Regions from separate parts of the Paenibacillus sp. FSL R5-0341 genome, predicted to be linked through region 1. Evidence: predicted binding sites of a transcription regulator. Region 1 holds the regulator's gene; each other region holds the start of a gene.

Region 1 (8,355 bases):
GAATAATACCTGTAACATACAAAGAGCTTTCTTGTGTCAGGCTCTTGGCATTGTTCCAGATCTCTTCACTAACTTCACTTTTCACAACTACCCCTTGAATATATCCGGTTCCATCACGCAGCTGCAAAAACTGAATTTTACCGCTGGAACGTTTGTTGTTAATCCAGGCACCGATTGTTACGGTTTCGCCCACATGCTCGTTCACATTACGAATTACACAATTCGTATTCATGCCATATCTCCCCTTGGTTCCTGAATTTGAAAATGCAGCGGGCAGGCTTATGCCTGTCCTCTGCACTTCCTTGTCATTCTATATTTACTTTACAGTTAGATTACTGAGAATTCAATACGATTCGGTGTGTATCGCGTGCAATAACCAATTCTTCGTTTGTTGGCACAACGAGAACTTCCACTTTGGAATTCGCTGTTGTGATCCGGCGTGGTTCGCCAGAACGAATGGCATTCAGCGCTTCATCCAGTTCAACACCCAGATAAGTGAGCTGCTCACATACTTTTTGGCGAAGAACAACGGAGTTCTCACCTACACCAGCCGTAAATACAATCACGTCTACACCATTCATTGCAGCTGCATATGAACCGATGTATTTACGCAAACGGTATTCGTACATTTCAAAAGCAAGCGTGGAGTTGGCATCGCCATTCTCCATACCTTCCGTAATCTCACGCATGTCACTGCTGATTCCGGAGATTGCAAGCAATCCACTGTGTTTGTTCAACATGGAGTTCACTTCGCTTACGCTCAGTTCTTCCTTGTTCATTACATAAGGTACGATAGCTGGGTCAAGGTCACCAGAACGTGTTCCCATCATCAGGCCTTCAAGCGGAGTCATACCCATCGAAGTATCCACAGATACGCCACCTTTAACTGCTGTTACACTACCGCCGTTACCCACGTGACAAGTGATGATTTTCAGATCTTCCACTGGACGATCCAGATACTCGGCAGCTGCCTTGCTTACGTAATCATGGGAAGTACCATGCGCGCCGTAGCGACGTACTTTATATTTTTTGTAAAGTACACGAGGAATAGCATACAGATATGCTTTTTCCGGCATCGTTTGATGGAACGCCGTATCGAAGACCATAACCTGTGGAACTCCAGGCATATTGGCTTCAGCCGCACGAATCCCCATCATTGCTGCCGGGTTGTGGAGTGGAGCCAAGTCGAACAAACGACGAATTTCAGCTTTGGCAGCATCATCTACCAATGCAGATTCTTTAAATGCTTCACCACCGTGAACAACACGGTGTCCAACAGCTTGAATTTCACTTACGGAATCCAACACACCGTTTTCTTTGTCAGTCAAAATATCGATGACTTTACGGATTGCTGTTGTATGTTCCAGAATTTCGCTAACTTCTGTAACATCCTCACGGCCTGTCGGTTTGTGCGTCAGAATGGAGGAATCCATTCCGATCCGCTCTACCAGACCTTTAGCCAGTACAGATTCGTCAGTCATATTATACAGTTGATATTTGAGCGAGGAACTCCCCGCATTAATTACGAGTACTTTCACAGTCGGTCACCATCCTTGTCGTACTTGAAGAATCCTTCGCCTGTTTTAACACCCAGGTGTCCTGCACGCACCATTTTCTTCAGGACTGTAGAAGGACGATATTTCAATTCTCCGAATTCACGGAACATTCTTTCGAGTGCAGCTTCAACAGAATCCAATCCGAAACGGTCAGCCATTTCGAGTGGTCCATGTTGGAAGTTGTATCCGATACGCATTGCATCATCGATATCTTCAGCAGATGCAACACCTTCTTGCAATACATGCAATGCTTCGTTAATCAGCAGGCAGATCAGACGGGAAGTTACGAATCCAGGGGATTCATAGATCATGACTCCTTTTTTGTCCGCTACTTCTTCTACGAAACGTCTGGTCTCTTCGAATGTGGTATCCGAAGTTTTTAGTCCACGAATAATCTCTACAAGATCAACCCGGGATACCGGGTGAATAAAGTGCATACCAATAACACGCTCTGGGTATTTGGTCGAGCTTGCAAGCTCGGTCAAACTCAGCGTGGATGTGTTACTTGCCAGAATGACATTACTTGGGCAAACTTGGTCCAGTTGGCTGAATACTGCTTTTTTCGCATCCAGATCCTCTGAAATCGTCTCAATGACCATGTCGCAAGTTCCAAGTTCAGCCAAATGAGCTACCTTGGTAATACGGGAAAGAATCAATTTCTTCTCCGCTTTTGTAATCGCCCATTTCTCCAGTTGTTTATCCAGGTTCGTTTCGATCATGTCATATGCATGATCCAGCTTTTGTGTTGTATGCTCCACGAGAAGCACATCAAGTCCTTTGGCTGCGAGCATCTGGGAAATACCTTGTCCCATCGTACCGCCACCGACAACTCCTATTTTTTTGAAAAACATGGTTCTGCTCCATCCTTTCGGTTCTCTATTTCTCTATTGTACCCTGTTCGCCGAAAATTACAAATTTCGACCCAACATATAATAATATCTTAGCACGAGTGAAATGTAAAAAAAAATAACCAGCATAAATAAATTATGCTGGTAAAAGGGCACTGTCACGAAATTGACAACGAAATTGCTCGCCAGACAATACTTCCTCACGAATGAGGATATCGAGGGAATTGTCGAAAATTGTCCGTTGTTCTTCAAGCAACCTTTTCGTCTGCTCCATAAGTTCTTGCAAAATCAATTTATTCTCCCGCATGAGCTCCTCAGTTGTGACCATATCCATGTTCACAATACCAAGTGAAGTCAATCCGGAAGCCATCATCGTCTGCACCACATTGGTCGCCTGATCAAAGTCATTGCGTGACCCAGTTGACCGTCCACCGTAGTACATTTCCTCTGCAGCCGCTCCTCCGAGTGCAATCATGATCTGCTCCTCCAGAAAGCGCTTCGTATAGAGGAACTGTTCCTGCTGCGGGTTATGACGTACATATCCCAGTGCCTGCCCACGCGGACTGAGTGCCACCTGGCTTACACTGCCTGGACGAACGAGTTCAGCCATAATGGCATGTCCCAACTCATGGATGGCAACTCTTTTCTTCTCTTCCACACTGGATTCACGGTCTGTCTTCTCACCCATCATGACTTTATCAATAGCCAGGGACAAGTGCCGCTGTTCAATGTTTAACAACCCGTCCCGCATGGCGTATATTGCCGCTTCGTTCATAACACTCTCGAGCTGTGCTCCCGAGAAACCATACGATTCTTCAGCTGTCTTCTCAAGGCTGACCCCTTCCAACAGAGGTTTATTGACTGCATGCAGCTCCAGTATGTGTTTTCTGCCTTTCTTATCTGGCAAGTCCACCTGAATATGACGGTCAAAACGTCCTGGACGTGTCAGAGCGCTATCCAGCATTTCTTTGCGGTTCGTTGCAGCGATAACCAAGATTCTTGGCGTATCGGAAGAATAGATTCCGTCCATTTCCGTCAAGAGCTGATTCAACGTCTGATCATACTCGCGCTGTTGACCGCCTTCACGTTTACCCCCGATGACATCGATCTCATCGATAAATATAATGGCGTTTTCCTTATTTTCCTTGGTGGCACGGGTTCTCGCGTCCTTGAACAAATCCCGAATTCTGCTGGCACCCACACCAACATACATTTCCACGAACTCACTACCTGATGCTGCTACGAAAACAGAATCCGTGTAATGGGCAGCAGCCTTGGCCATCAACGTTTTCCCTGTCCCTGGAGGGCCAGTCAGCAAGATGCCTTTTAAAGGACGAATCCCGAACTTGCGGATTTCTTCATGTTTGATGAGAAAGTCAAGTGCTTCACGCAATTCCTGCTTGGCACTATCCTGTCCTCCAATTTCTTCAAATGTAAGTTTTGAAGGTCCTTTTTTCTTGCGTTTACGTTCTTGTGCAGCACCTACGGTAATCCCTCCGCGCATTTGCATCATGAAGAGTAACGCTCCGACAAGCACCGCTGCAATCAGAATCGGAACAATATTAACACCAGTAAAAGCAAGGAAAATAATCAACACGGGAAAAAATCCGATGGCAACTTCTTTTGTCCACTTAGGCATTAGGCCACACTCCTATCTGACCGGGCACACGCGGCAGAATAATAAATTTGCTGGCATCTCCGTCTCTGAGACTGACATAGACATTGTTGTCATCCATCGCTGTATTTACCTTTATTCCATTTGTCGCCATCTTCGACAACGTTGGTGTAATCTCGGTGTATTGCTTGTTCTCCATGGCCTGAGCTACGGTAAACATCGCATCCCCCCACCAACTCTCCAGTGCTTCACTGGAATGATCCACAACATCCAACTTTAGTGAACGTGTTCCAATCAAGTTCTGTCCTTCTTTGTGAATATATTGTACCAGTCTGCCTAAATCAACATCGGGTTGCAGATCCAGTTTCAATTGTACGTCATTACGGTTAATAGTTAATTGAACGTCATTAACTCCATCGTACTGGGTAACCATCTTTTCAATCGGGTTCTGCACGGCCACCTGACGATACACAAACCAACCTCCAAACAACACAACGGCTGAAATGACGGCAGTTAAAGCAATAGGCAATACTTTTAGCTTCAAATGAATTACCCCTCCCAGATTTTAGCCTAACCTACTGGCTTATTTGTATAATACGAATATGTGCACATTGACTCCTGCGAAAATTTCGACAGGACTATTTGTTTTGAATGTATCTTTGAGTACATATCTGAGTATATCACATCGTATATACAATTTCGAAGGCGAAAATATGAATAAATTATTAATTTTAACTATTTAAATCAAAAAGGTTTACAGGCAACACAAAGAACCGGTTCAGTCGGATATCCGTCTGCCGGTTCTTTCATTTTTTAAATTCTCTAGCGAAGCTACTCTATTTGTTCTAGCTGTTCGGGAGTGTGTAGACCAAGTCCACCTGTTCTCCATTGCTAAAACGATAAAACCGATAATGGTTGTGCGTACCGTCTTTATAATACACTTGCCACACATATATTCCATTCACAACGCCGGGCATGATTCGCTTAATCTCACCTGCAGGAACTTCGGAACTAAAGCGATTGCGTATCTGCGCTTCGGACATGCCATTCTGCAGCAGCTCACTGTGTACAGCGTTTGCACCCGTAGCCGGTTGATTGTTTGCATCAAATTTAACCCAGACCATAACATCCTGGTTATCCTTATTTTTGCCGATCAGGGTCCAGTAGATGTTGTCAGTGCCTTCTTTGTCTCCCCAGATGTATTTACGCAATTCATCATAGGATGTAATGCCCAGTTGCTTCTGTGCTGCCTGTATAGCGAGCTCTTCTTCCTTGCGTTGGTCCTGCGTGACATAGACGTAATAACGCTGAAGTCCAAACAGAATCAGAACCAGTGCAAGCAGCGAAATCCATATCCACTTCTTTTTTTTCTTCAAAAGCCGAACTTCCTTTCCCTATGATGTTCTGCCTTGCAATTAACGAGCAAGCAGACCATCAAATGCCAATTGAGACTCACGCAAAATACGCTCTTCATCCAGTGTCAGACATTCGCCATGTTTGACCACTTGTTTGCCATCCACCCATACGTGCTCTACATCTTTGGCAGAAGCCGAGTAGATGGTATGTGACATCAGGTCTGTATGTGGGTAGAAGTGTGCCTGTTCAATGTCCAAAGCGATAAAATCAGCCTTCATGCCGACCTGAAGCGCTCCCGTATTGTTTAAGAAGATAGATTTGGCACCATATGACGTTCCGAGTAGTAATGCTTCACCCGCTGGCACTGCCGTCGGGTCACCAGATACACCTTTGTGGATCAATGCAGCCAGTCTCATTTCCTCGAACATATCCAGGTTGTTGTTACTTGCTGGTCCGTCAGTTCCGAGTGACACGGTAACTCCTGCTTTCAGCAACGCAGGTACACGCGCAACACCGGAAGCGAGTTTCAGGTTACTTCCCGGGTTATGGGATACAGCCACATCATGTCGAGCCAGAATCTCAATCTCTTCGTCATTCAGATGCACCGCATGTGCAACCAGGGATGGACGGGAGAAAAAGCCCAGTTTCTCCAGATGTGCTACAGGACGCAGTCCATAATCAGCCACGTTCTGCTCGACTTCACGAAGCGTTTCCGACATATGTGTATGAAGAGGAAGGTTTAGGTCGTTCGCGACCTGTACAAGCTTCTCTATGTAGTCAGGAGGGCATGTATATGGTGCATGTGGCGAGATTACGGTTGTAATGCGACCATCTGCCTGTCCATTCCACTCACGTGCAAACGCTGCCGACTCCTCCAGCTTCCGCAGTTGCTCTTCTTCCGAGCACAGCCCAATTACACCACGTGCCAGTGCTGCTCTAACGCCGGATTGCTCCACAACTTTGGCAACTTGATCCATGTGATCGTACATGTCCAGGAAAGCTGTAGTTCCGCCTTTCAACATTTCAAGCACCGATAGCGAAGTTCCCCAATATACGTCTTCTGAAGTCATTTTCGCTTCCATCGGCCACATTTTTTCCTGCAACCATACTTGCAACGCAAGATCGTCTCCGTGCCCTCTGAGCAACGACATCGCTGCATGACCATGCGTATTGATCAGACCCGGCAGGAAGAACAGTCCTTTTCCATCCACTTTGGTACAATTTTTGTCTTCATCCGGCAATGTCTCACCAATATGCACAATCTTGTCATTCTCAACAACCATGTATCCGTGGACCACGTTCCATGTTGTGCCGCCTTCATTAACCGCAAATTTGCCGTTGTGAATTACCCATCTATTTGTTGTCATCTTCCTCGTCGTCCTTTCCAGTCTCCAAGTAATAGGCCAAACTAAGCAGATCCGTTGTAAAGTCAGCATGGTGAATGCGGATATGCGGCGGTGTTTTTAGAATTGTTGGTGCAAAATTAAGGATCGCTTCAATTCCCGATTCAATAAGCTGATCGGCTACATTTTGAGCTTCCGTATCTGGAACTGTAATAATACCGATGCGGATGTTATCCGTTTTAACCGCTTCCGTCAATTCATTCATTGGTTTTACCGTCAAACTGTTGATTTGACTACCAATCTTAGGTCCATATGCATCAAATACAGCAACAATCTTCATGTTGTCTTTCAGATATGCGTTGTAGTTGGACAAGGCCTGTCCGAGGTTACCCGCACCTACCAGAGCTACATTAATTTGCTGATCGATTTTGAGGATGTGACGAATTTTCTCAATCAAGTAGGAAACATCATAGCCGATCCCTTTTCGACCAAAATCACCGAAGTAAGCCAGGTCTTTACGAATTTGGGCCGGATTCAGATCCAGCCTCTGTCCAAGCTCTTGAGAAGACACCGTAGCCACCTCACGCTGATGCAACTCGCTCAAATAGCGCAAGTATACAGGCAGACGTCGTACCACCGCTTCCGAAATTTTATCTGATTTCATTCTTGCTCCCCCTTACCAAGCCCACGATAAAATAATAGATGAAAAGATGAGCATTCTGTATAAATTCAAAGATAGAAGTGACTTTTTATACAGAATGCTCCTTGTAATTTAGGTTATAAGTTCTTACGTGCAACTGCTTTATTCGCAAACGGAAAGATCTCATAAAGTTTAACGCCAAACTGCAGCGTCATGCAATGATATAACGAACAAAACAACCATTATTCTTGTTCTTTAGCAGGTTTTTCCAACCATTCGGTAATTCGTGGAACCATTTGCTCTGTGAGCATGTGCTCCATTTTTGGACCAGGTAATGAATATAAAAAGAATTTACCATAGTACGCTTCAATTACGCGTGTATCATAGACAATCACAATTCCTCTGTCCTTCCCGGTACGCACCAATCGGCCAAATCCCTGCTTGAACCGAATGACCGCTTGCGGCACGGACAGTTTCATAAAAGGATTTTTCTTTTGCTCCTGGAGCAGCTCACTCTTGGCTTCCACCAGCGGATGATTCGGTGGCTGGAACGGCAATCTTACAATAGCGAGACAGGTTAGCGCATCACCCGGGATATCTACACCCTCCCAGAAGCTGCTTGTGCCCAGAAGTACCGTAGCTTTGGCATCCTGGAACCTGCGAGTCAGCTTGGAGCGGCTTCCACTGTCCACGCCTTGCCCCAGCAACGAGATGTCGTTACCAGACAACGCCTCCTTGAGCGGATCATAGACCTGTCGCAACATCTTGTATGAAGTAAACAGAACCATCATGCGTCCACGGGTGGCAATTGCTGTCTCTGCGAGGGACTGCACCAGCATATTAACAAAGTGCGCATCACCCACACTGCCCTTCACACTCGGGAAATCACGCGGAATCACCAAAAGTGCCTGATCACGATAGTTGAAAGGTGATGGCAGCATCGACGTTAATAGCCGATTATTATCGGCGGCTTCCTGCAAGCCAAGCTGCTCAATCA
Region 2 (8,355 bases), 240 kb from region 1:
TTGACGATCAGCGCACTTAGCTGTCACGGTAACCCGTTGCATCCACAAAAGGATATTGCCAAAGGATTTCACGATGATTTTGTTAAAACGGTAGAACTGGCTGAGAAGCTGGAAGTACCTGTAGTGAATACATTCTCCGGTTGCCCGGGAGACCATGAGGATGCTAAATATCCGAACTGGCCTGTTGCACCATGGCCGAATGACTTCCAGGAGATCCTAAAGTGGCAATGGGAGAACAAAGTTATCCCTTACTGGACAGAGTGGGGTAAATTCGCAGCAGATCGTAACGTAAAAGTTGGACTGGAGCTGCACGGTGGATTCTCGGTTCACACACCAGCAACGTTGCTGAGACTGCGTGAAGCAGCAGGTGAAGTGATCGGAGCCAATCTGGACCCAAGTCACATGTGGTGGCAAGGCATTGATCCTGTGCAGGCGATTCACATCTTGGGACGTGAAGGAGCGATCCATCACTTCCATGCCAAAGATACAACGATTGATCCAATCAACGTGAACAAACACGGTGTAACGGATATGCAGGATTATACCAATATGCTGGATCGGGCTTGGCAGTTCCGCTCGGTTGGTTATGGACATGATAACAAGACTTGGGCAGATATTATGAGTGCCTTGCGTCTGGTCGGATATGATTATGTAGTAAGTATTGAGCACGAAGACGGTCTGATGTCGGTTGAAGAAGGATTCTCTAAAGCCGTGCAAAATCTCCAGCAAGTATTGATTGAAGAGCCGCTGGGCGATATGTGGTGGGTTTAGAGCTACATTAGGGGGAAATTGAATATGATCAACGTCACCATTTGGAATGAATTTGTCCATGAGAAAATTCACGATGAAGTAAGGGAAGTCTACCCGGATGGTCTGCATCGAGCGCTGGCTGACGGACTTGGCGGCGAAGGCTTTGCTATTCGGACGGCTACACTGGATCAGCCTGAACACGGATTAAGTGATGAAGTGCTGAATTCCACGGATGTGCTCATATGGTGGGGACATATGGCACACGATCGCGTAAGCGATGAGATCTCACAAAAGGTTGCGCAGCGAGTGCTGAACGGCATGGGAATGATTGTGCTCCATTCAGGTCACTTCTCCAAACCATTCAAAGCACTGATGGGAACCAGCTGCGATCTGAAATGGCGTGTAGCTGACGAGCAGGAAATTGTATGGTGTGTTAATCCATCCCATCCAATTGCGGATGGCATCGAGGGCAAGATTGTATTGGAAAAAGAAGAGATGTACGGGGAGTTCTTCGATATTCCAGTACCCGATGAACTGGTGTTTGTAAGCAACTTCCAGGGTGGGGAAGTATTCCGGAGCGGATGCACGTTCCGGCGTGGTGAAGGTAAAATTTTCTATTTTCGACCAGGTCATGAGACGTATCCGACCTATTACAAACCGGAAATATTAAGAGTGATCAGCAATGCTGTGAAATGGGCATATCCTGCCCGCAGCTTTAAGCCGGAATTTGGCAAGAGTGAACCTGTTAGACCGTTTGGCGGCGTGCTGGTCTAGTTATCCGTCGTAGTGGTAGTGTAAATATTTTTTGGTGAACTTATACGGATAATGTATACGAAGGAACCCTTCTCCAAGTCAATAATGACTGTGGCAGTTGGGTTCTTTTTGGGTAAGATAGTACTATGGGGAAGTTATACGATATTTCCCATGGTTACGACGCACCGTGTAATGTATACTGGGATGTATGATCCATTTTGCATGTTATGCTTCTAAAATTTAAACTTTTTAGTTGCAGACGTTTTCTTTGAAGCTTAAATATGTTATTATGAAATATACTAACAAAATGTAAGTTGAGTGATCTCTAAAGAGGTGATTAATGTGGAAGGTCAAGACTTGCGGATGTGTCCGCGTTTTGAGACGGCGTTTTCTTTTTTGGGCAAGCGCTGGAATGGTTTAATTATTCAAACGTTGATGAGTGGTTCAAAGCGATTCAAGGATATCTCCAATCTAATTCCGTCCATGAGTGACAAGATGTTGTCCGAACGGATGAAGGACCTGGAGAGTGAAGGTATTCTGGTTCGTCACGTCTATCCCGAGACGCCGGTTCGTATTGAATATGAACTGACGGATAAAGGTAGAGCGCTCCAGCCTGTCATGAATCAAATTCAAGACTGGGCTGAGAAGTGGGTTGACTAGCGTATAAGCAACATCACCCACTTCGTTGCATGAATGACATAGACTCCTGATTTCTGTGGAAATCAGGGGTTTTTGTCTTAAGTATAACGTGGATCGGCGTTTTTCTCTGGGGCTGTGCACATGTTGTCATGAGTTGTAGTATAATCTATAGAAAATGGCCGCAGACGGCCGGAGCGAAGGAGGCCCACTTGTCATGAGAGAAGAAAGCTTATCCCGTGAAGTACGCTACGGCAAGAAAGATATTGCAGAACTTGAGAGCGCATCCATTCAGGTCCATCTAATCTACAAAAAAGCTGCGGAGTTGTTTAAGCGCACAGCATATTCGCGTTCGGTTAAAGATGATTTTACCGAAGTGAATACGCATTCTGTGAACAGCGATGGTCCGAGATTGGCTCCGGCGGTGCTGCAAAAATGGATTCAAACGTCCAGAGGCTGGAAGTGTATCGGATGTGAACTGAGTCAACCTAATTCGGCGATGTCTCAGATGGAGGAAACCATCCATGGAAAGCGATTGGTGCTGGATGTGGGAGAAGGTCGGTTGGTTCAGGCAGAAATGCTGATTCAGGCGGTTGTCTGGTCTCAATATGAGAAGATTCGGATGTTTGCACCATGGCTTGGCGATGAACCCTTCTATAGCGTGCAGGAACTGGATGTCATTGCCCGTTATATTGTGCCTACCTATTTCTCGGAACGCCCCTTGCATGAGCAAGGGAAGGTATTCAAGGTACATCAACAATATGGTCAGATTCCGTTATACCAGGAGTATGTAGACGCACCTTCATGCTGCGTAAAGGTGGACGGTGGATTGCTTGAAGGCCGATTGCTGACAGGCGTATATGTATCGGAGGAACAGTTCTTCGGGCTCAATCCATATCTGAAAGATGGAGATGGAGGACGGACATACATGCAGGCATGTGTCCAATAACAAAGCAAACACTAGAACAGAAAACGGATTCAGATTGGAGAGCCTGTGTGCAGGCTCTCTTTGTTGTACCAGTCCTCTCTGGAGGGCGCGCGCGATAAAAGTAACGGGTTTGACACTTTTTTTTGTTGAGTGTTGTGCCATAATAGAGGTTATGGACAACAGGGTGAATGATTTTACGCAGGGTGGTGTTACCTACATGAAGAAGAAAATCCCCGGTTACATAGGTGTATGTTTGCTCATTCTGGCGATCTTGGCTGGATGTAGTGAGACGCAGCCTTCAGAGCAGCCAATTGTCAAAGAGACGGAAACAGCGAATACGATTACAGTGGCTGTAGATGGCAGTACATTCTTGCCTGATGCAACGAAGTCCATTAAGCGAGATTTTAGTGAGGGTTTGACACTCAAAAAAGCATTACTCAATAGCGGACTCGTTGATTTTACGGCGGATGGCAAACGGATTCAATCCGTGGGTGAAGTTTCTCTCGATTCTTCGCTGAGCTGGGCTGTGAAGTTGAATGGCAAGGATATTGAACAGGAAGATTGGGACATGGAGCTTCATGCCAAAGATGAAGTGATCATTTACGTGAAAGCCGCTGACAGTGGGGGGGATGGCGTTGCATATCAGACAACGTTACTCAAGGTGAGCGGTGGAAACATTATGCCAACTCTTAATCGTCAATATGCTGGAGTCTATGTTCAGGAATGTACAGTTCGCGATGTTTTGAAGTCCAGCGGGATTGTGAGAATGTCGGAGAACAACAAATTCGTCGTTTCGGTCGAGAATGTGACACCCCGCATGAATCAGCGGTGGGTCATTATGGTGAATGACAAGGAATTAATGGAAAACGGTTTGGATATGAAATTAAATCCACGTGATGCGGTAAAGCTTGAATTGACCAATGCATCGTAAGCATACAAAGAAGCCCAATCTCTTTTTAGAGAACTGGGCTTTTTTCATTGATGAAATTGTTTTGCAAGCAACACCTTATTAGCACAATCGTACTTCAAATACGACAGATCTCATTCGGACAAAGTTCACAGTGACAGATGCCTTGCAGCATCTTCAGATCTTTGATGACGATCATGCCATTGTCATATTCAATCGCATCTTTCTTACGAAGATCGCTTAACATGCGGTTTACACTTTCACGGGTGGCTCCAATCATATTAGACAGATCCGTGTGGGTAATTTTTTTGTGAATAATGACATGCTCTCCATGAGGCTCACCATACGAATTCGACAACCGAATGAGGGTAGAACAGAGCGCACCCGGTTTGCCATATAACATGAGGTCCCGGAACTTGGTCTGTGTCAGCCGGTGGTGGATGCCCATCCATTTCATAAAGTCGATCGCAAAGTCACAATGCTGGCATATCAGCATTTCCAGGTCTTTGTGTTCCAGTACACCAATTTCACTGTCTTCCAGTACTTCCGCTGAAAAGCTGTGTTTAGAGCCGAAGAAGGGATCAGCCTGGCCAATCATGTCACCGGATTGATACATGTACATGATCAGTTCCTTACCTTCATCCGTTGATTTGGTGATCTGGGCACGACCCCGTTTCATATAATAAAGTTTGTCAGAGACGTCTCCTTCCCAGTACAGATGGGTACCTTCAGGATAGGTTCTATCTTTCATTGTAACCAGCAGATGGTTGAAATTCGCTTCCGAGAAACAGTTGGTATTGCCGCGTTTTTCCAATACAGTCGTTAGTTCTCTCATAAATCTATCTCCCCTTTATGTCCATCGGACGACCTTCTGTAGCTTGCAGTAGCCTCCGAGGTTCGCCGCAAACCGTTGCCGTCCTGATCAGGGTCATCTCGGCCGGGAGGAAGGACGGTACAAATTGCGGTGGTTCAATTTTTAAGTTCAGTATATACCTAAACTTACCTTTTGGGGGGCATGGGAAGGCATCAAAAATGGCGAAATTTCAAACATTGTGATTAAATTCACTTTTAGTGGGGAAGGATGTGTTCGATAGCACTACACTTAATATAGGAAGTGGAAATCAACTTGTTAGCGGACATTACAAAAGTAAATTTAAATTTGTTATACTTTGTGAAAAAAATCACATGATTACGTTTTTAGCTATGTTACGATGTGAATGTAAACGAGAGAGACAAACTAATACGAACCTTTAGGAGGATGAGGGAGATGGCTGTAAAGAACGAAGTCGCCCCAGCAAAAGAACCGACAGCAGGTCAGTATATTCAAACATTAATCGACAAAGCGAATAAAGCACACGCCGCATTCATGAAGATGGACCAGAAGCAGATTGACCGGATTGTGCAAGCCATGGCGCTTGCGGGTCTGGATAAACACATGATGCTTGCCAAGATGGCTGTAGAAGAAACAGGTCGCGGAGTGTATGAGGATAAAATTACCAAAAATATATTTGCAACAGAATATGTATACCACAGCATCAAGTATGACAAAACCGTAGGCGTAATTGAAGATAACGAGTACGAAAGCTTCCAGAAAATTGCGGAGCCGGTCGGTATTATTATGGGTATTACACCAGTAACCAATCCGACATCAACGACGATGTTTAAAGCACTGATTTCCATCAAGACACGTAACCCAATCATCTTTGGTTTCCACCCATCTGCACAGAATTGTAGCCGGGAAGCTGCTAAAATCCTGCTGGAAGCAGCTGTGAAACATGGTGCGCCAGCGGATTGTATTCAGTGGATTGATGATCCTTCCATGGATCGTACAAACGAACTGATGAATCACAATGATGTGGCTCTCATTCTGGCAACAGGCGGATCAGGCATGGTACGTGCAGCGTATAGCTGTGGTAAACCTGCACTGGGCGTAGGACCGGGTAACGTACCTTGTTTTATCGAGAAAAGCGCGGATATCAATCAGGCAGTGACGGATTTGATCCTGTCGAAATCCTTCGATAACGGCATGATCTGTGCTTCTGAGCAAGCAGTAATCATTGAAGAACCGATCTTTGATCAAGTGAAGAAAAAAATGATTGCGAACGGCTGTTACTTTGTTAACAAAGATGAAGCAGCAAAATTGACAGCAGGTGCGATTAATGCCGAGAAATGTGCGGTGAACCCGGCGATTGTTGGTCAATCTGCGGTGAGCATTGCGAAGTTGTGCGGCATTGAGGTTCCAGCAGGCACCAAAATTCTCGTGGCCGAGATTGAAGGGGTAGGTACGAAATTCCCATTGTCGGCTGAGAAATTAAGCCCGGTACTGGCTTGTTACAAAGTCAAAACGGCAGCAGAGGGCATTGAGCGTGCGGCAGAAGTGGTTGCTTTTGGCGGCATGGGTCACTCCTCGGTTATTCACTCCACAAATGAAGAAGTGATCGGCAAATTCGCAGATCGTCTGCAAACTGGACGGATTATTGTGAACTCACCATCCACACACGGTGCCATCGGGGATATCTACAACACGAATATGCCGTCACTGACATTGGGATGCGGATCATACGGACGTAACTCGACTTCTTCCAACGTAACCGCTGTGAACTTAATCAACGTGAAAAGGGTGGCTCGCCGTACCGTGAATATGCAGTGGTTCAAAGTGCCGAACAAAGTCTACTTCGAAAAAGGTGCAACACAGTATCTTGCCAAAATGCCTGACATCACACGTGTTGCGATTATTACGGATGCGATGATGGTGAAACTTGGATATGTGGAAAAGGTAGAACATTATCTTCGTCAACGGCAAATGCCGGTAGCGATCGAAGTATTCTCCGATGTAGAGCCAGATCCATCCACAACAACGGTAGATCGCGGAACGGAAATGATGCGTCGCTTCCAACCGGACTGCATTATCGCACTTGGCGGTGGATCACCGATGGATGCTGCCAAAGCGATGTGGTTGTTCTATGAATATCCGGACACGGACTTCAACGATCTGAAACAGAAATTCATGGATATCCGTAAACGGATCTACAAATATCCACGTCTCGGTGTAAAAGCGAAATTTGTAGCGATCCCAACAACATCGGGTACAGGTTCTGAAGTGACATCGTTCGCGGTTATCACGGATAAAAATCAAGGTAACACCAAATATCCATTGGCCGACTATGAGCTGACACCAGACGTAGCGATTGTCGATCCGGAATTCGTATACTCCCTGCCTAAAACGGCGGTTGCGGATACAGGTATGGACGTACTGACGCATGCGATTGAAGCATATGTGTCTGTTATGGCAAATGATTACACAGATGGACTTGCGATCAAAGCCATTCAACTGGTGTTCCAATACCTGGAGCAATCGGCACTGCAAGGCGACAAACTGGCACGTGAGAAAATGCATAATGCTTCCACAATTGCCGGTATGGCATTTGCCAACGCATTCCTGGGCATTAACCACAGCTTGGCGCACAAATGGGGCGGTCAGTACCACACCGCACACGGACGCACCAATGCAATCCTGATGCCACACGTCATTCGATACAACGCGAAAAAACCGACCAAATTTGCATCGTTCCCGAAATATTCGCACTTTGTAGCGGATGAGCGATATGCCGAAATCGCCCGTATCTTGGGATTGCCTGCTCGCACGACAGAAGAAGGCGTAACCAGTCTTATCAATGCCATCCGTAACCTGAACAAAACATTGGGCATTGAAGAATCGTTCCAGGAAATCGGATTTGATGCAAAAGACTTCGAAGCACATGTCGATTATCTGGCAGACCGTGCCTTCGAAGACCAATGTACAACCGCCAATCCGAAGTTGCCGTTGGTAACTGAACTGGCTGATGTATACCGCAACGCTTTCTACGGAAAGTTTGAATAACGAATCAGAACGAAGCGTGCCTTACGGCAAAAGAGATCAGGGTTCCCCGAGAGGGGAGCCCCGATTGCCGTCTTTCACACAATAAAGAAAAGGGCAGAAAAACAGAAGAGTGAAGCACCTGTTTTTCAGGATTTATTCTAAGATTTGATTTGCTCCGAGCATAGAGGAGCAAAAGGTTCTTAAAGAGGTTACACGAAATCCGTGCTCTGGCTGTTTGAACCAGATGTTCGACAATAAAGAAGAGGGCAGAAAAACAGAAGAGCGAGCATCTGTTTTTCAGGATTTATTCTAAGATTTAGTTTGCTCCGAGCATAGAGGAGCAAAAGGGTTCTAGAGAGGTTACACGTAATCCGTAATGTGGCAGTTTGAGCCAGATGTTCACACAACAACGGAGTGGGCAGAAAAACAGAAGAGCGAAGCACCTGTTTTTCAGGATTTATTCTAAGATTTGATTTGCTCCGAGCATAGAGGAGCAAAAGGGTTCTAGAGAGGTTACACGTA
Region 3 (8,355 bases), 3.2 Mb from region 1:
CCTCTGATTGAAAATGCGATTCGGCATGGCCTGATGTCCAGCATTCACGGGGGCCGCGTCATGTTGTCTATACGTAATCTGAATGAGACGGAAACACGCTTCACCATTGAGGACAACGGAATTGGCATAACCAGGGAACGGATGGATGAAATTCGGCAATCCACCGATGGCAGTAACGGCGTGGGACTATGGAATATCTCCAGCCGGTTGAACCTGCTGTATGGCAGACACCTTCAGATGGAAAGTCTGGACGGCGAGGGAACGCGGATTACATTTGATCTTCCAAATCAACGTCTAAGCACAGATGGGAACGGGGGTTACGAAACATGATGAAAGTCATCATCGTGGATGATGAGGATTTGTCGCTGAAGCGACTGAATCGCATTTTGACAGAAAGTGGAGAAGTTGAGGTGTCTCGCGCATTTCACGACCCGGAGGAAGCCTGCGAATATGCGGCGGAAAATAGCTTTGATGCGGCCTTTCTGGACATTACGATGCCTCGTATCTCGGGTATGCACCTCATTGGTGAATTGCGCAAGCATCACCCTTCGCTCTCCATTGTGCTGGTGACCGGATATGAGGAATATGCGGTGCAGGCCTTCGACAAAGAGGTGATCGATTACGTCATCAAGCCCGTCACGGCTGAGCGACTGAACCGTAGCATTAAGCGGTTGCAGGAAAAGCTTCACAAGTCCGTCGCCCCTTCCGAACCGACGACTCCTGCACCCAAGCTGAATGTTCGTCTGTTCGGTGAATTCACCGTGTTCGGCGGAGCCGGAGCAGACAGTCCCATCAAGCTTAGAACGCCCAAGACGGAAGAATTGCTGGCATTCTTGCTGTATACCAAATCAACCACCCGAGATGCCTTGGCCGATACGTTGTGGAAGGATCTCAGTCCGCAGAAGGCCTGGACGAACATCAATTCCACATTGTACTATGTGCGGCGTGCCATCGGCGATAACAGTGACGTGCCGATCATACTCAAGGACCGGAACGGTATCCGGATCGACCGGGAAGCGATTGACTGCGATCTGTACGAGTTCGAGACTTTGTTCCGGCAGATGCGTCAGGCCTCGGCACATCGACCCGATCTCTTCGAGCGTATGGACACGTTATATACGGGTGAACTTCTGAAAGGAAGGCATTATGAGTGGGCTTTCGCGTGGTCCAGACAGCTGGAGCTGGATTTCATCACGACGATGGAAACTGCTGCCCACTATCACGCGAAGGCAGGCGAGCCGTTACGAGCGCTGTATTATTTTGAACGTATCCTCCAGATTGATTCGATTCGGGAAGATATTCATCGCGAGATCATCCTGCTCTATCTGTCGCTTGGACGAAGAACCGAAGCGCAGCGACAATATCTGGTGCTGGAGGAATTGCTCAAAGAGGAGCTCGGCTCCAGTCCGGCAGCGGATATCAAACAACTACTTCGTCAATCATGAAACAGCAAATAAGCCCATGCGCTGGCATACTGAACTGTTCCCATCATAGTCTTTTACGATCTACTATGACAGGGAGCAGCTCAGTCTTGCTTTAGGCTTGGGCTATTTGCAATAGTTGGACGCTCGTTCGTCCTTGTCCGATGATTTTACATCATCATGGTCTAGAATCAATCATTCATTTATAAGTTTTTCTGTATTAAGGGTAAACCCTTCAATCACGACATCTTCGTCCACTTCAATCATGATGCAACGTCTGCCTTGATAGTTCACCTGTTTCACATATCTCAGGTCTTGCGGGCTAACCGAAATCGTAGCAACCTTGGTTTCAATCTTAATAGACTTGGACGTGAACTTCGGCATAACACTAGTCGCCTTCATTTCATAATTCTTGTTGTCCACAATCGTTTCGAAGGCACGTTCCACTTTCTCCGTCGTCAGATCCTCTATACCGCTTGCGGTCAGTACACGTTCCAGATCTTTATAATCCAGTTTCGGAGGTTCTTCCTCATGGGACTCTTCGTTAATTTCGATGACTCGGTTGATCTCCTCGTACACATGAGCAATGGTGGCTGAATCGAGCTGTTCACCGGCTACTTCCTTAACGATATCTTCGAAAATCGCCCGTTCTTCCAATGCGGTTACGGATCTTTCTCCATTCAATACATTTTCAACAAAATGCGGATCCGGGAAATTGGATTTCCCTGTACAATATAGAACACGATTCACATCAGAGTAGTTGTCCGTCACGCTAGGGTAGAGGAACCCTTGCTCTGGCGTGCTTAATTTGATAATCGGATCGACAATAATGTTATATTTGAATTCTCTCTCCACGTAATCAAACAAGAGCGTCTTCCGCTGCTTCTCCGTGGAATTTACGCTGCACAGAATGAACGGATGGGCGAACACCTCATTCTTCTCACTCTCTTCCGTGGCTTCGTTTCTAGCCTTGGTCGGCAGATAATACTGTCCACGCACGAACGTAGCTACCATATCCCGCTCAAACTTCGTATCCACCAACATTCGATCCACGAGCAGCAGCATCAGATCCTGCCACTCATCCGGATCACCTGTTACCAGCGCCTGGTGAAGCAGTACCTGTGCCGGGTCCTCCGCCGCTTCCTGGAACTTCAGTTCGAACAACTTCTGATCCAAGTCGCCTGTCAGCAGCTTTTTGAAATTGCCCATGTACAGCTCCTGCTTTTCTCGATCCACCAGTTCAAACGGATGACGCTCCCAGTGATAGACTTCGTTCGTTTCCTTCGTGATATACACGTTGAGAATATCGTAAATATTCAGTAGATCGTGATCGAGTTTAAATTGCTTGCGTATATGCGCGACTTCTTTTTTATTCATATTGGATTTGGCAACTCCTTAGATATGTTTCTGGCTTTATTAGTATAAAGGATCGACAGAGAATTTGTTGACTAACTTGTTGCTTGACGGTTACTAGATTTCAGTTACCCAAGTACACGTGATATTCACAACAACACAAAAAGGGAGACACTCTCTACATTCATACGAGCACCTCCTGTATGTGTTACATCTCCTGATGTTTTAAACTATTACAGCGATTACTATTAACATCTTACATATTTGCGCTTGAACCCAGTCCGCCCTGCATCCACTGCCTTTTGGATATTCTCGGAGGCATTCAACAACTTGCTCTTGGGCTTGTCCTTATTTACTTCAACAGGGCCAACGATCTTAGCCGTCTCCACGGCCTGATCGTGCAACGGCTGATAGGATGTCGCGACGGTATATAGGAAGTTGTTCATCGAATATTTTGTTCGTTCCGGAGATTCGTGAATGGTCTTTTTCACGCGTTCGAGCATCTCCATCAGTTTATTCTCAGAAAACTCAGCATCCTTTCGGCTTCCAAGCAGCCAGCAGTAACAGCTCCATCCCGCTGACATCCTCAGTTCATCACCACTATCAATCCACGCATCGGCGACCTCTTGCGCAATGTCTGTCTCAGCCAACGTCACAGCAACGATGAAGTCAGAGATCATGTAAAAATAAGCGGCATCGATCCAACGATCAAAATCGGCGGGCGTCATCACTTTGGGATCGGCAATCACGCCCGCAAAGTACATCGCATCATAATTACCTGTCGCGTATAATTGCTCCGCCAAAGGTTGATCCTTTTTGATCCGCTTCGCCATTGGTTTCATCGCCCCGGTTGCCACACCAAATAGCGGTTCATGCGCACCGTTGGAGATGTAGATTTTTTTCGTTCGTTCTTTACCGAGGGCTTCAAGCTCTTGCATAATCTCTTCCATGTTCATCAGGCGATAGCCCCTTTCAATATAAAATTTATATGTATAATTTAATGTTTAATTGGACCTCTTTATTTTATCACAATTGTACAACAGCCATACATTTAGAACCGACTCACACCCCCTATTTCCTGCACACTGACATGTTAAAAAAAACCACAATCGCCGCCACTCCATGGAGCCGCGACGATTATGATTAAGTCAGATAAACCATATAACTGCATGTGCAACACATTCGTCATATTCAACATGTTTAGCCTACATCCTACCATCCATTAACCTGCTCAATACTTTCTTCGCCATATCTTTACCTTGGGATATACAGTCTGGAACTCCAATACCCCGGTAACCGCCACCGCCGAGATAAACACCTGGCATGAGATTCTCCAGCATTGCCTCAAGCTCCCCTATCCGTTCCAAATGACCTACTTGATATTGTGGCATGGAAAGCGGCAGACGGTTCACCTCGGTAAAGATCGGCTGTGCAGATATGCCCATCATTTCTTGCAATTCACGACGTACATTGGATATCAATTCGTCGTCCGAAAGCTGCTGGTTCGTATGGTCGCGACCGTATTTGCCCACGTAGGCGCGTAAAAGGATATGCCCCTTCGGAGCCGTATGTTCCCATTTGGACGACGTCCAAGTGCACGCAGTAACCGTACGCTCCTCCTTGCGAGGAACGACGAAGCCGGACGCATTCAGGGAGATTCCCTCATCCTGCTCGCGATAAGCAAGCACGACGTTCATCACAGACGCATATGGGATGGAACGCAGCAGATTGGCGATCCGCTCATGTGGTAGCAGCCTTGCTGCGACATGGGCTGGTGTAGCGATCACCATCGCATCTGCATGGAGCGTCGTGCCATTTTCCAAATGAACAACGTAACTGTTCTCTTCCTGTACAACACCTGATATTTCTGTATTTTTTATCATGAGTGCTCTGGAAGTTAACGCCTTTTCGAGATGGTTTACGACCTCTTCCAGTCCTCCACGTGCACTTAGGAACATGCTCTTCTTCGCCGTATTCGCAGTTCCGGGCGATCGTGTGGCCTGCTGCTTCGGGCTTCGGCTCTTACTCACACCAAGCATGCCTACAATGAGGCTTCGATGCTTTTGTTCTGTTTCTTGCAGCATAGGAAATGTTGCTTGCACACTCAGCCCATCCGCATTACCTGCGTAGATGCCTGCCAGCAGCGGCTCCGCAATCTGTTCCAGCACTTCATCTCCCAATCGCCTGCGTAAAAGTTGTCCCAGGGATTCATCTTCCGCGCCAGGTTTCCTTGGCAAAACAAGATCTGCAGCAGCGCGTACTTTCCCTCGTACCGACAAGAGCTTTGTCGTAATGAACGGCTTCCACTTTGTCGGCACACCCAGCATAAAACCATCCGGAATAGGATGCAGCTGATTCCGATATGCAATATAGCTGTGCGACACCCCGGGTCGTGTGCCGACGATTTCATTTTCCATGCCGAGTTCCTGCATGAGTTCAATGATCGATGTTTTGCGCGCAAGAAAAGAGTCCGGTCCCCGTTCGATCACAAATCCGTCCCGTTTTCCAGTATGTACATGTCCGCCGAATCGATCACTTTTCTCCACCAGTACAATATCCACAGCCACATCATGCGCTCTGCACAACTGATCAACATAATAAGCTGCACTTAATCCCGTTATACCACCGCCAGCAATAACCACTCGCTTCCTGCGCTCTTTTTCCATTTCACACTTCCCACCGTATCATCATTTTCGCAGCGCCGCTGGGATGTAAGCGCACGCAGGATCACTCGCCACATAATCTCCCGTCATCGCATACGCCCTTGCCCTTGAGCCACCGCACATGGTCTTAAATTCACAGACTCCGCATTTGCCCTTCAGTTGGGACTTGTCTCGTAACGTCTGCATCACCGGGGATTCCCTGTATACATCAATGAAAGACTGTTCCTTCACATTGCCACAGACTACCGGCAGGAACCCGCTGGGATAGACATCCCCCGTGTGATTAATGAATACAAAACCATCACCATCATTCACACTTTGCGGCGCACGCCCCAGCATATCCACACGTTTCACTGAGCTTTTCTCCAATCCTGCTGACGTACGCTCCTGTATCATCACCCGGCGATAGTGAGGTGCTTCCGTTGACTTCACCCCGTAAGGCATCCCATGCGCAATGTGTACCATCCACTTCATGACCTGCTCGTGCTCATCCGGACTGATCATGTCTTTCTCCTGACCCCTACCTGTTGGAATGAGGAAAAATAGACTCCATAGCACCACGCCCATCTCTTTCACCTTGTGGCTTATTGCCTCCAAATCGTGCAAGTTATACCGGGAAACGGTCGTGTTGATCTGAACCGGAATACGAGCTTCTCGCAGGAACTCGATCCCTTTCATCGTCATATCATAAGAACCTCTGGTTCCGCGAAAATGATCATGGATCTCGGCTGTTGACCCGTCCAGACTGAACGCCCAGCGGGATAAGCCCACTTCCTTGGCTTTGGTAATCGCTGCTCTCGTCACCTTCGGTGTCGCACTGGGTGTCATAGATACAGGAAGCTGCTTCTCCTTAATTGCGTACTCCGCCAGTTCAAATAAATCCGGACGCATTAACGGATCGCCACCCGTAAAGACAAACAACGGCTGCTCTTCCATTGCCGCAATGTCATCGATCAGTCTTTTCCCCTGCTCTGTTGTAAGCTGCCCTGGGTCGGCTCTATACTGGGCTTCTGCACGACAATGAAGACATTTCAACGCACACGCCCGAGTCACTTCCCAGATCACGATGAACGGATACTTCGCATAGTCGCGTGGCTTCATCTGAGGCATCATCATCCATTCTCCTCCTCATACACATTCCATTAAGTGTAAAGTAGTTGACAGGGCATGAAAGTGAGATGAATCACATTCGTATCTCATAAAAAAAGATGACTCACAGGTCCATTAACGGCCCATGAGTCATCTCTATTCATTCAAGATGGTGCTATTTCAAATTAGTTGTTCCAGTATTGCTTGGCGATCTTCTGACCTTGATCAATCTTCGCCCATTGCTGAGCTTCACTTAATTCGTTACCGCCATCGCAGGATGCAAAGCCGCATTGGTGAGACAGTAGCAGCCGATCCTTATCGATAATTTTGGATGCTTCGTCCAACAAACGAACAACGCGCGCTTCATCATCGAGTGTGCTCGTTTTGGATGAAAGCAACCCTAGTACAATTTCCGTTTCAGGTCTGTCCTTGAACACTTCCAGGGCTTCGATCGAACCCGCGCGGTCATCATCCCACTCCAGGAAGAAACGGTCATATTTCAATTGCTTCAGGAACAGATTAGCAATTTTCACGTATGATCCACCGCCCATGTTGCGGGAATCATAGTTGCCGCGGCAGTTATGTGTCCACATTTTCAAGCCCAGACTATGTCCGAAGTCAATCACAGTATTGTTAATATCAATAAATTCAGTTGCGAGACCTGATACTTCATCTTGATTAATATGCTCCCCTGTAAACGGAGAGTTCGGGTTATCGTCTGCAAACAGTTCCCACAAGCAATCATCGAATTGCAGGATTTTACCACCTATAGCAGCGAATTCTTCGACGAATTCTTTATATGCGATCACAAGACCCTCTTTGAGCTCTTGTTTGTTCTGATAAACGGAATCTGTACCACCGATGTTATCCGACCAGGAAAGCTCACCGAAGATATGGGAAGGAGATGGCACACAAAGTTTCGTTTGCTGCTCACCAGCCGTGTCTTGCAGTTGTTTGAACAATTGAATGAAATGATGATTCTTTCCGCTCAATTTGTCAGTGATGCGCAGTCCAATATCTTTGCGTGTTTCATATTTCGACGTTCCATCCACATCTCTGAAAAAATAGCCGTGATCCGCGATGTAACGCTTCACTCCGCCAAATCCCCATACAAAGTCCAGATGCCACATCGATTTGGAAAATTCGCCATCGGTAACCACGGACAAGTTATGTTCTATTTCCTTTGCCACAACTTGTTTGATTGCCTCCGTCTCACACTTCTCATATCCTTCGTAGTTCTCATAGAACGGATATTGGATATCATCGTTATGCTCAATTTGCGTTTTATATTTCAGCAGCTCATCCGGCCGCAATAAACTTCCTACGATCTGGAACTTATCAGTCATGTAAAAAACCCCCTCGTTGTATGCAATTATCATATCACGCCGAGGGCAGTTAGAAGAGATACTTAAAAACCATAACTGGTTATAGTTAAAAGCTATATCTACTTGTTAGGCACATTTCAGTGAAACCGTCACCGACACAGTGTACCTCTATCCGTGAAAGTTATTAAATTTCACACCGTACGACGACGCAGTTCATAGAAATACTGTACAGCTGGGTGCTTTAACTTGATCTGCTCGGACATATTCAGGATTCGCTTTTTGCCAACGCGTCTGTCCATCAAAGCCAGAATATTAAACAAGATATCATTACTCTCCAGATTATCTTCTATAGAAGTAGATAAAAATGTCGTAGCTGCAACGGTAAAATTCGATTTACTGAGCGCAGCCTGTGCCAACATAAGCTCTTTGGCATGCACAGAGATTTTTCTGCTTCTTGCCATGACTTGAAGGCGATCCTCGGGAATGGGCCCTTTGGAATCTTTT

Evidence for each region. Region 1 encodes Rex, which represses fermentation and respiration genes when NADH is low (regulators of the CRP and FNR family bind a similar motif). Its sites were predicted from a motif close to TTGTGAAATATTTCACAA; they were not measured.
Region 2: a site for Rex is predicted at 5,144-5,161, ahead of adhE (bifunctional acetaldehyde-CoA/alcohol dehydrogenase). Genes of this name have one in related genera too.
Region 3: a site for Rex is predicted at 6,609-6,626, ahead of MKX75_RS03890 (TIGR04053 family radical SAM/SPASM domain-containing protein). Genes of this name have one in related genera too.

What each region holds. Positions count from the first base shown of each region.
Region 1 is NZ_CP150241.1:4,039,441-4,047,795, forward strand. It holds gene asnS (asparagine--tRNA ligase) at 1-232, opposite strand, end outside; gene MKX75_RS18060 (acetate kinase) at 333-1,538, opposite strand; gene MKX75_RS18065 (3-hydroxyacyl-CoA dehydrogenase NAD-binding domain-containing protein) at 1,535-2,407, opposite strand; gene MKX75_RS18070 (AAA family ATPase) at 2,541-4,043, opposite strand; gene MKX75_RS18075 (hypothetical protein) at 4,036-4,563, opposite strand; gene MKX75_RS18080 (DUF5590 domain-containing protein) at 4,865-5,395, opposite strand; gene MKX75_RS18085 (amidohydrolase) at 5,435-6,742, opposite strand; gene MKX75_RS18090 (redox-sensing transcriptional repressor Rex) at 6,729-7,382, opposite strand; gene dinG (ATP-dependent DNA helicase DinG) at 7,601-8,355, opposite strand, start outside.
Region 2 is NZ_CP150241.1:4,274,975-4,283,329, reverse strand. It holds gene MKX75_RS19245 (sugar phosphate isomerase/epimerase) at 1-771, shown strand, start outside; gene MKX75_RS19240 (trehalose utilization protein ThuA) at 796-1,524, shown strand; gene MKX75_RS19235 (helix-turn-helix domain-containing protein) at 1,867-2,163, shown strand; gene MKX75_RS19230 (hypothetical protein) at 2,357-3,088, shown strand; gene MKX75_RS19225 (hypothetical protein) at 3,285-3,998, shown strand; gene MKX75_RS19220 (Crp/Fnr family transcriptional regulator) at 4,093-4,809, opposite strand; gene adhE (bifunctional acetaldehyde-CoA/alcohol dehydrogenase) at 5,242-7,854, shown strand.
Region 3 is NZ_CP150241.1:837,327-845,681, reverse strand. It holds gene MKX75_RS03915 (ATP-binding protein) at 1-330, shown strand, start outside; gene MKX75_RS03910 (response regulator) at 327-1,445, shown strand; gene MKX75_RS03905 (DUF4317 domain-containing protein) at 1,617-2,798, opposite strand; gene MKX75_RS03900 (DNA alkylation repair protein) at 3,023-3,730, opposite strand; gene hemG (protoporphyrinogen oxidase) at 3,980-5,440, opposite strand; gene MKX75_RS03890 (TIGR04053 family radical SAM/SPASM domain-containing protein) at 5,462-6,550, opposite strand; gene MKX75_RS03885 (5-methyltetrahydropteroyltriglutamate--homocysteine methyltransferase) at 6,712-7,872, opposite strand; gene MKX75_RS03880 (hypothetical protein) at 8,043-8,355, opposite strand, start outside.